Regions from separate parts of the Streptomyces sp. CNS606 genome, predicted to be linked through region 1. Evidence: riboswitches for the same ligand, from Rfam matches in the RefSeq annotation. Region 1 holds a riboswitch; the other holds the start of a gene.
The links. Region 1 has a riboswitch for cobalamin ahead of K304_RS0118940 (acyl-CoA thioesterase). Riboswitches for the same ligand answer to the same signal wherever they lie in the genome.
Positions count from the first base shown of each region.

Region 1 (4,657 bases):
TGCGGGTCACGGCCTGGACGAGGGTGCCCGACAGGGCGAGGGCGCCGCCCGCGAGGAGGGCCGCCAGGACGCGCGGCACCCGGGTGTCGAGGACGAAGCTGAGGGTCCGGCCGGCGTTGGACTGCAGCCAGTTGGCGACGTCGCCCAGCAGCAGCTTGCTGTCGCCGAGCAGGACGGCGGCGAGCGTCACGCCGACGAGCACCACCACCGCGGCGGTCGTGGTGGCCAGGAAGACGGTGCGGCTGCGGATGCGGAGCCGGTCGACCTCGGTGGCGCCGCCGGTGTCGCGGCCGCGCGTCGCCATCACGACGAGGAACGCGGCGCCGAGGAGGCTGGTGACGATGCCGGTGGGGACGGCGACGGCGAGGTCGCCCGGCACGGCCGCGCGCAGCGCCACGTCCGAGCCGAGCACCAGCACGCCGCCGACCAGTCCGGCGACCGGCATGCTCGTCCACGGCCGGTTGAACGAGCGGAACCGGCGCCCGAGGAGACGGACCAGCGCGGGGGCGCACAGGCCGACGAAGCCGATGGCGCCGGCCAGCGTGACGGCGGCGGCGGCCAGCAGCACCGCGAGGATCACCGTCGTGACGCGGGTGGCACGGACGGGGACGCCGAGCCCGCGCGCGGCGTCGTCGCCGAGGGAGAGGGCGTCGATGCGGCGGCTGAGCAGCAGCAGCCCGGCGAGGCCGACGAGGACGAGCGGCGCCATCTGCACCACGCCGTCGAAGCCGTTCTGGGCGATGCTGCCCTGGTTCCACGCGTACAGGCCGGCGGTCTGCTCGGGGAAGAGCAGGAGAAGCGCCTCGGTGAGGGCGATGAGGCCGAGGGTGAGGGCGCTGCCCGCGAGGACGAGCCGCACGGTGCCGGCGCCGAGGCCGGACAGGCCGAGGACGACGGTGGCGGCCAGGAGCCCGCCGGCGAAGGCGACCCCGGAGGAGGCGAGCAGCGGCAGCGAGAGGCCGGTGACGGCGGCCACGCCGAGCGCGAGGTAGGAGCCCGCGTTGACGGCGAGGGTGTCGGGTGAGGCGAGCACGTTGCGGCTGATCGCCTGGAGGGCGGCGCCCGCCGCGCCGAGGGCGGCGCCGACGAGCAGGCCGGCGGTCATCCGGGGCAGCCGGGAGGCGATGACGACGGAGGCGTCGCCGGGTTCGGCGCGGCCGGTGAGCGCCTTCCAGACTTCGGCCGGGCCGACCGCGGCGGTGCCCTGCGTGATGTCGGCGAGCGCGAGGGTGGCGAGGGTCAGGACCAGCGCGGCCGTCACCGCGGCCGTGCCCGTACGCCGGGTCTTCGAGGCGCCGGGGGGCGTGCGGGTGGCGGGAGGGGGTGCGGTGACGGCCATGCTGCTACTTCGTCAGCGCCTCGACGAGGGCGTCGATGTACGCCTCCATCGACTCGGTGCCGCCGAACATCCAGATGCCGTCGGGCAGCCGGTGCACGTTGCCGGCCTTCACGAACGGCAGGGACGTCCAGACGGCGTTGTCGGCGAGTTCGTCGGTGAAGGGCGTGCTGGCCTCGTCGCCGTCGCTGCCGATGTGGGCGAAGTGCACGTCGTCGCCGAGCGTGGTGAGCCCTTCGACGTCGGTGGCCCCGAGTCCGTAGGCTTCGTCGCCCTTCATCTTCCAGGCGTTCTCCAGGCCGACCTTCTCGTTGACCTCGCCGATGAGGGAGCGGGAGGTGAACGGCCGGACGGAGACCTGGTTGGAGGTCACGTAGCCGTCGGCGAAGGCGAAGGACGCACCGCCGAGTCCGGCCTCGTCCAGCGCCTTCTTCCCTTCGGCGATCTTCGCCTCGAAGTCGGCCTTGAGCGTGTCGGCCTTGTCGGTGGTGCCGGTGGCCTCGGCGATGAGGTCGAGGTTCCGGGTCATCCGGTCGATCTGGCCGGAGGCGTCGGCGGAGCGCACCGTCAGGACGGGCGCGACCTCGCGCAGCTGCTTGACCGCGGACGGCTGGAGGTCGGTGGTGGCGACGATGAGGTCCGGCTTGAGCGAGGCGATGCCGTCCATGCTGGGCTCGCCGCGGACGCCGATGTCCTTGGGGTCGTTCTCCAGCGGGACGACGGTGTCCCAGGTGTTGTAGCCCTTGACGTCGGCGACGCCGACCGGGTCGACGCCCAGGGAGACGAGGTGTTCGACGACGTTCCACTCGGTGCCGACGACGCGTTCGGCGGGTCCGTCGAGGGTGACCTTCTTGCCCTGGGCGTCGGTGAGGACGAGGGAGTCGCCGGACTTCTTCGCGTCGTCGGCGGCGGGCTCGGTGGTGCCGCAGGCGGTCAGGGTGAGGGCGGCGGTGGCCGCCGCCGCGGCGAGGAGGAGGCGTCTCATGAGGGTGTGGTGAGCCTTTCGTTCCGGGTGTGGTGGCGGCCGACGGCACGGGTGCGCAGGTGGCCGGTCAGGGGGTCCGCGGTGACCTCGACGCGGATGCCGTAGGTCTGTGTGAGGCGTTCGGGGGTCAGGACGTCCTCGGGGGGTCCGTCCGCGATGATCCGTCCCTCGTGGAGCAGCACGATCCGGTCGGCGACCGCGGCGGCCTGGTCGAGGTCGTGCAGGACGACGCCGACGGCGATGTCGTGGACGTCCGCGAGGTCGCGGATGAGGTCGAGGAGTTCGACCTGGTAGCGCAGGTCGAGGTAGGTGGTCGGTTCGTCGAGCAGGAGGACGCCGGTCTCCTGGGCGAGGCAGCCGGCGAGCCAGACGCGCTGGAGCTGTCCTCCGGAGAGGTGTTCGGCGCCGCGTTCGGCGAGTTCCTCGACGCCGGTCAGCCGGAGGGCCCGGTCCACGGCCGCCCGGCCTCGCGGGTCGGCCCTGCCCCAGCGCCCCCGGTACGGGTAGCGGCCGAACTCCACGACGTCCCGTACCGACAGGCCGCTGGGCGCGGCGCGGCCCTGGGTGAGCAGGGCCACCTGCCGGGAGAACTCGCGGGGGCTCAGCGCGAAGCCGTCGGTGTCGGCGTCGATGGCGAGTGTGCCGTGCCGGGGCCGCTGCAGGCGGGCGAGGGTCCGCAGCAGCGTCGACTTCCCGCTGCCGTTCGGGCCGACCAGGACGGTCACCTCACCGAGGGGCAGAGCGACCGACGCGTCGTGCACGACGTCGACGGCGTCGTAGGCGACGGTCAGGTCCGCGGCCGACAGCGCGTGACCGCGGACGGGCGGGGCCTCGGGGGTCTCTTCACCAGCTTTCACGCAGATAAGGCTAGCCTCACCTAAACGGATGGTGGCTCCCGGGGCCGCGGGTTTCCGCTTTCCGGATCGACGCGGTTATGTTGAGCATGCAACCGGTTCGCCCCTCCTGTCCAGGAGCGGCGTCGCAAGAGGGAACCCGGTGGGAATCCGGGACTGCCCCGCAGCGGTGAGCGGGAACGACCGCCGTCACACGCACTGGGCCCGGCAACGGACCTGGGAAGCGACGGCCTGTAGGTGTCCTGACGGGACGCGCCCGCGAGTCCGAAGACCTGCCGGTCGCCCGTGTGCGACAACCGCCCACGGTGCCCGGGGCCTCGAGGGAAGGCCGGTGCCGGACTCCGGCCGTGCCGTCGCGCGCGGACCGTTGACCGCGCCACTCTCCGACACCCTCCTCGTCCCGGCCGGACAGCGACTCGCGAAGGAGAGTTCTGTGGCACACCAGCCCACCGTCTTCCGCACCGACCCGGCGGACCACGCGGCATCCCGCGCGTCCCGGTCCGCCGTCACGCTCGCGCACATCATGAGCGAGCACGACACCAACCTCTACGGCACCATCCACGGCGGCGTGGTGATGAAACTCATCGACGACGCGGCGGCGGCCGCCGCCGGCAGGCACGGCGGCCCGCCGGCGGTGACGGTCTCCGTCGACCGGATGCGGTTCCTGGCCCCCGTGCGCGCGGGCGACCTGCTCACCGTGCACGCCGGGCTGGAGGGCGTCGGCAGGACCTCGATGAACATCGCGGTCCGGGTCACCGCGGAGCGGTGGAACTCTCCCGGACCGGTCACCGAAGTGGCCACCGCGCAGCTCACGTTCGTCGCGGTCGACGCGGACGGACGGCCGCGCCCGGTGCCGCCGCTGCCCGGGGCGGATGCCCCCGGGGGCGAGTGAGTGCGGGCTCACAGCGGGCGTTCTGGTCAACGTCCCGGAGCGTCCGTACACTTGTCCACTGTCCGCGAGGACGACAACTGAATGCGTACGCGATGGGGAAGCCGGTGGGAATCCGGCGCTGACCTGCAACCGTGAACGGCGGCACCGCCCGCCGTGAGCCGGACCGCCCGCGCGCACGTGCACCGCTTTGCACTGTCATGGTCTGCAGCGTGGAGCCCGACCCCTCGGTTTCCCCGCCCCTGAACGCCGCCTGAAGCACGATCGGCGCGTCGGGGGCGCGTACGTGCCGGGGGCCGGTGCCCACCTCAGGGGAGGGGCACCGACGATGAGCCGAGTACTACGCGCGTGGATCACCGCCGTCCTGGTGACGGCCTGCGGCGTGCTGACCGGTCTCGGCACACCGGAGAAGGCCGCCGCGGTCGACACCTCCCGCGGCCGTCCCGGCTTCTGCCCCGACGGCAACGGGGTCACCGTGATCGTCGACTTCCGCGAACTCGGCGGACAGACCCTCGTCCGGTGCGCCGTGGACAGTCAGGAGACCGGACTCGCGGCGCTGAAGGCGGCGGGCATCCAGGTGACCGGCACCAACC
Region 1 covers NZ_AUFD01000031.1:8,872-13,528, reverse strand. The annotation lists gene K304_RS0118955 (iron ABC transporter permease) at 1-1,339, opposite strand, end outside; gene K304_RS0118950 (iron-siderophore ABC transporter substrate-binding protein) at 1,344-2,321, opposite strand; gene K304_RS0118945 (ABC transporter ATP-binding protein) at 2,318-3,178, opposite strand; cobalamin riboswitch at 3,255-3,469, shown strand; gene K304_RS0118940 (acyl-CoA thioesterase) at 3,609-4,067, shown strand; cobalamin riboswitch at 4,118-4,253, shown strand; gene K304_RS33685 (hypothetical protein) at 4,393-4,657, shown strand, end outside.

Region 2 (4,657 bases), on a different contig from region 1:
CCGCCTGCATGGCCTGCGCCCGGCCGATCTCCGCGCCCTCCCGGGTGACGAAGGAGTTCAGCGACATGTTCTGCGCCTTGAACGGCGCGACCTTCAGCCCCTTGCGGGCCAGCCAGCGGCAGACCCCGGCCGTGACCACGCTCTTCCCGGCGTCCGAGGTCGTCCCCGCGACCAGCAGACCGCCGCCCCGCCGCACCGCGTTCACCGCCGCCTCCCCTTCCGCGCGGCCACGACCCTCACGGCCGTCGTCGTCACCAGCGCCAGCACACCGACGCGGCGGGAGAGCCGCACCGCGCGCTCGACGTCCTCCGTACGGACCGGCCGGCCACGGGCGTTGAGCACCGGCCGGTGCTCGACCCGCCCCGCGTACGCCAACGTCCCGCCCAGCTGTACGCCCAGCGCCCCGGCGAACGCGGCCTCCACCGGGCCCGCGTTGGGGCTGGGGTGGCGGGAGGCGTCCGCACGCCAGACCCGCAGGGCGCCGCTCGGGTCGGATCCGGCGAGTGCGGCCAGCGTGGCCGTCAGCCGGGCGCCGGGCCAGCCCGCCAGGTCGTCCAGCCGCGCCGGCGCCCAGCCGAAACGCAGCAGCCTGGGGGAGCGGTGGCCCAGCATCGCGTCCAGGGTGTTCACCGCGCGGAAGGCCACCAGGCCCGGCACACCGGCGACCGCTCCCCACACCAGCGCGCCCACCACGGCGTCGGAGGTGTTCTCCGCCACCGACTCGACGACCGCCCGCGCGACGCCCTCGGCGTCCAGCGCCTCCGGGTCCCGCCCGCACAGGTGCGGCAGCCGCCGCCGCGCCGCCGGCACGTCGCCCGCGGCGAGTGCGGCGCCGACCGCCCGCGCCTCGCGGATCAGCGAGGTCCCGCCGAGCACCGTCCAGCCGGCGACCGCGGCCAGCACCACCGAGGGCAGCGTCGAACGCGCCCTCCCGGCGGCCGCGTTGAGGCCCGCCGCGGCGGCCGCCACGCCGCCGGCGCACACCACGGTGCACAACGCCCCGGCACCGCGGTGGTCACGCCACAGGGCGCCTTCGGCCCGGTTCACCGCGCGGCCGAAGGCCGCCACGGGGTGTCCGCGCCGGGGGTCGCCCAGCGCGAGGTCGGCGAGGAAGCCGAGCGTCACCCCGTACGCGTACGCACGCGGACGCGGCATCAGACGACGGGCTGTGGAGCCTCGCAGGAACACGGCGAGGTGCGGGGTGGGGGAGCGGCGCAGAAGCCACGCATGGCGGAGTCCTCACTCAGGGTCCTCGCCCTGGCTCGACGTGTCCGGCGGCGAGAGTCTCCTGGCTCCCGGATCGGCGCCTCCCCGGCCTTCCAGCCCGCTGGCGGGCCGTGGCGTGTGGTGAGGGGCGCTCCCCGGTGACAGTGGCGGGACCGCGCCGGATTCGCACCGGCTTCCTCTTCTGCCGCCGTTCGGCTGCCGGAAGTCCATCACGGCCCCCCACGACCGTCAACTCGCCCCCGACCTGCGGCGAAGCAGTGTGACCACCCCCACGTCGCGCCGTCGCGTCCCGCCCGGGCCGCCTCGGGTACGCGAGAGGGGTGGGTGCGGCCCGCAGGCCGTACCCACCCCTCGGTGCGCGGGGGTTCAGGCGCCGATCAGGTAGATGCCGTACGCCACGGCGGCCGCGCAGACCGCGTAGCAGAGGTACGCGCCGATGCGGGCCGGCACGGAGGCGCTGCCGCCGTCCTTGCGCGGTGCGGAGCCCACGATGCCCAGGGTGAACACGCCGACCAGTGCGACGGAAGCCAGCAGGCTGACGCCGAACACGTTGATCAGGGCGGACCAGTGGATGTCCATGGTGAGTGCTTCGCTTCCTTCGGGTGGGGCGCGTCAGGCGCCGGAGACGGAGGCCTTGGTGCGGGCGTGCTCGGACTCCTCGTCCTGCGCGCCGTGCTGCTCGGGGACCGCGCCGGCCGGCGGTGGCGCGACGGCGCTCATCGCGGCGGCCACCACGCCCGCGTCCTGTGCGTCGGAGCGGGATTCCGGGGCGGAGTCCTCCGGCATGTCGTTGACGTTGGTGTGGTCGACCGGCTGCCGGCGCGAGGCCAGCCAGATGGCGCCGTTGACCAGTACGCCGAGGACGGCGACCACGGTCACGCCGACGTTGCCGCGCTCGGCCAGCAGCGCCGCGCCGCCCGCGACCAGACCCGCGGCCGGGACGGTGATGCCCCAGGCGGCCAGCATCCGGCCCGCCGTGCCCCAGCGGACGGTGCCGCCCTTGCGCCCCATCCCCGCGCCCATCACGGCGCCGGAGCAGGTGTGCGTGGTGGACAGCGAGAAGCCCAGGTGGGAGGAGGCCAGGATGGTGACCGCGGCGCTCGTCTGCGCCGAGAAGCCCTGCGGCGGGTGGATGTCGGTGAGGCCCTTGCCGAGAGTGCGGATGATCCGCCAGCCGCCGAGGTATGTGCCCAGTGCGATGGCGACACCGGCCGAGACGACCACCCACATGGGCGGGCCCGCGTCCGGGGCCAGCGCGCCGCCCGCGATCAGGGCGAGGGTGATGACGCCCATCGTCTTCTGCGCGTCGTTGGTGCCGTGCGCCAGGGAGACCAGCGCGGCGGAGGTGATCTGGCCGGCCCGGTAGCCCTTGCCCGCCTGCTCCTCGCTCACGTTGCGGGTGAGGCGGTAGGTCAGGCGTGTGGCGCCCCAGGCGGCGAGGCCGGCGACCAGCGGGGCGGCCAGCGCGGGGATCAGCACCTTGGTGACGACGACGTCGCCGTTGACCGCGCCGATGCCCATCGAGGCGACCGCGGCACCGAGCAGACCGCCCATCAGGGCGTGCGAGGAGCTGGAGGGGAGTCCGGCCAGCCAGGTCAGCATGTTCCAGGTGATCGCACCGACCAACGCTGCGAGGATCACTTCAGGCTGGATACCGGCGCCTTCGTCGATCAGTCCCTTGGAGATCGTCTTGGCCACCTCGACGGAGATGAACGCTCCGGCGAGGTTGAGAACGGCCGACATCGCCACCGCTGCCTTGGGCTTCATCGCCCCGGTGGAGATGGTGGTGGCCATGGCGTTGGCCGTGTCGTGGAAGCCGTTCGTAAAGTCGAACACCAAGGCCGTGACGATCACGATCCCGATGAGAAGCGTGATGTGTTCCATTCACCCAGGCAATCAGTTCGAAGGTCAGTGACCCGGTGAACGTAAGGATGGTGGGTGAACGGAAGGTGAACTGGGGCGGGCATCGGAGTGTCGCACCCGGAGGGTGTTGGTGTGGGACCCGTCACAGGCCGAACGGGAGGGACCGCCGCATGGTCCAGTCGCCCGGTGGTACAGGAAGAGACCGGAGGTGCCGATGCACAGCGAGACGAGCGGGGAGATCCCGGTGACCTGGCGGGACGCGTGGGAGCAGGTGGTGGGGGCGGCGCGCCGCACGGTCGCCGACGGGCTGGTCGTCGGCACCTCCGGGAACGTCTCCACCCGGGTGGGGGACGTCGTCCTCGTCACCCCCACCGGGGTGCCGTACGACCGTCTGGGACCCGACGACCTGTGCGCGGTGGACCTGAAGGGTGAACGCGTCGCGGGCACCCTCCGTCCGACGAGTGAACTGCCCATGCATCTGGCGGTCTACCGCACCACCGACGCCGCCGCCGTGGTGCACACCCACGCCGTGCACGCCACCGCCGTCTCCACGCTGGTCGACGAACTCCCCACGATCCACTACATGACCGCCGCGCTCGGCGGTCCGGTGCGCGTCGCCCCCTACGCCACCTACGGCAGCGACGCCCTCGCCGGCCACCTGCTGGAAGCCCTCGAGGACCGCAGCGGCGCACTGCTCCGCAACCACGGCACGCTCACCCACGGCGCCACCATGGACCAGGCCTACGACCGGACCGCGCAGCTGGAGTGGATGTGCCGGGTCTGGCTGGCCGCGGCCTCCGTGCCCGGCCGCACGCCCACCCTGCTGCCCAGGGAGGAGATCGACCGGGTCGCCGACCGGCTGCGCGGCTACGGCCAGCGGCCCCCGGCCGGATGACCCGCGCCGCGGCCGGCCGCACGCTCCGTCTCCCGGTACCGTCCCGGCGCCCCTCCACCGGCGGCCTCCGGCTGCCGTCCGGTGGCCGGAAGGAGGCGGTACGGCGGACACTCGAGGTGATGCGCACGCCCGCTGCGGCGGCCCTGGCCGCCGGCACCGTCCTGGGTACCTGCGCGGCCGTTGTGGCGGCCGGCCGGTACGCGGCCGGGCGCGCCCTGCGTCCCGCCCGCGCCGACGGGGCCGCCGTCCCGCCGGGTTTCGGGGAGCCCCTCACGCTCCACGCCCGCCTCGCCGCCCGCCCCGAACGGGTCGCGCTCACCCGCTCGCTCACCGCGGAACTCCCCGGCACCTACGGCCTCACCGGCCGGGGCGTGCGCGCCGTGGTCGGGCACACCATGCGGGAGGCCACGCACGCCGCGCCCGCGGACACCGTCGTACGCCGTCTCCTGGACGTCACCCGCGGCACGCTGACCACCGGGGCCACCGTCCGGCTCACGCCCGTCGTCCACAGCGGTGACCCGGCCGGCGCGCTGGACCTGCCGTACACCGACACGGAGATCGCCTCCGAACTCGGCCCCCTGCCCGCGTGGGCGCTGCCCGGCGAACGCGGCGTGTGGGTCGTCGCCGCACACGGGCTCGGCACCACACGGGAACAGGCGATGAACGTCCTCC
Region 2 covers NZ_AUFD01000006.1:41,196-45,852, reverse strand. The annotation lists gene K304_RS0102020 (cobyric acid synthase) at 1-205, opposite strand, end outside; gene K304_RS0102015 (cobalamin biosynthesis protein) at 202-1,155, opposite strand; cobalamin riboswitch at 1,283-1,405, opposite strand; gene K304_RS0102010 (hypothetical protein) at 1,594-1,806, opposite strand; gene K304_RS0102005 (inorganic phosphate transporter) at 1,840-3,111, opposite strand; gene K304_RS26850 (class II aldolase/adducin family protein) at 3,305-3,985, shown strand; gene K304_RS0101995 (alpha/beta fold hydrolase) at 4,105-4,657, shown strand, end outside.
Region 2: another riboswitch for cobalamin. It lies ahead of K304_RS0102015 (cobalamin biosynthesis protein); the one in region 1 lies ahead of K304_RS0118940 (acyl-CoA thioesterase).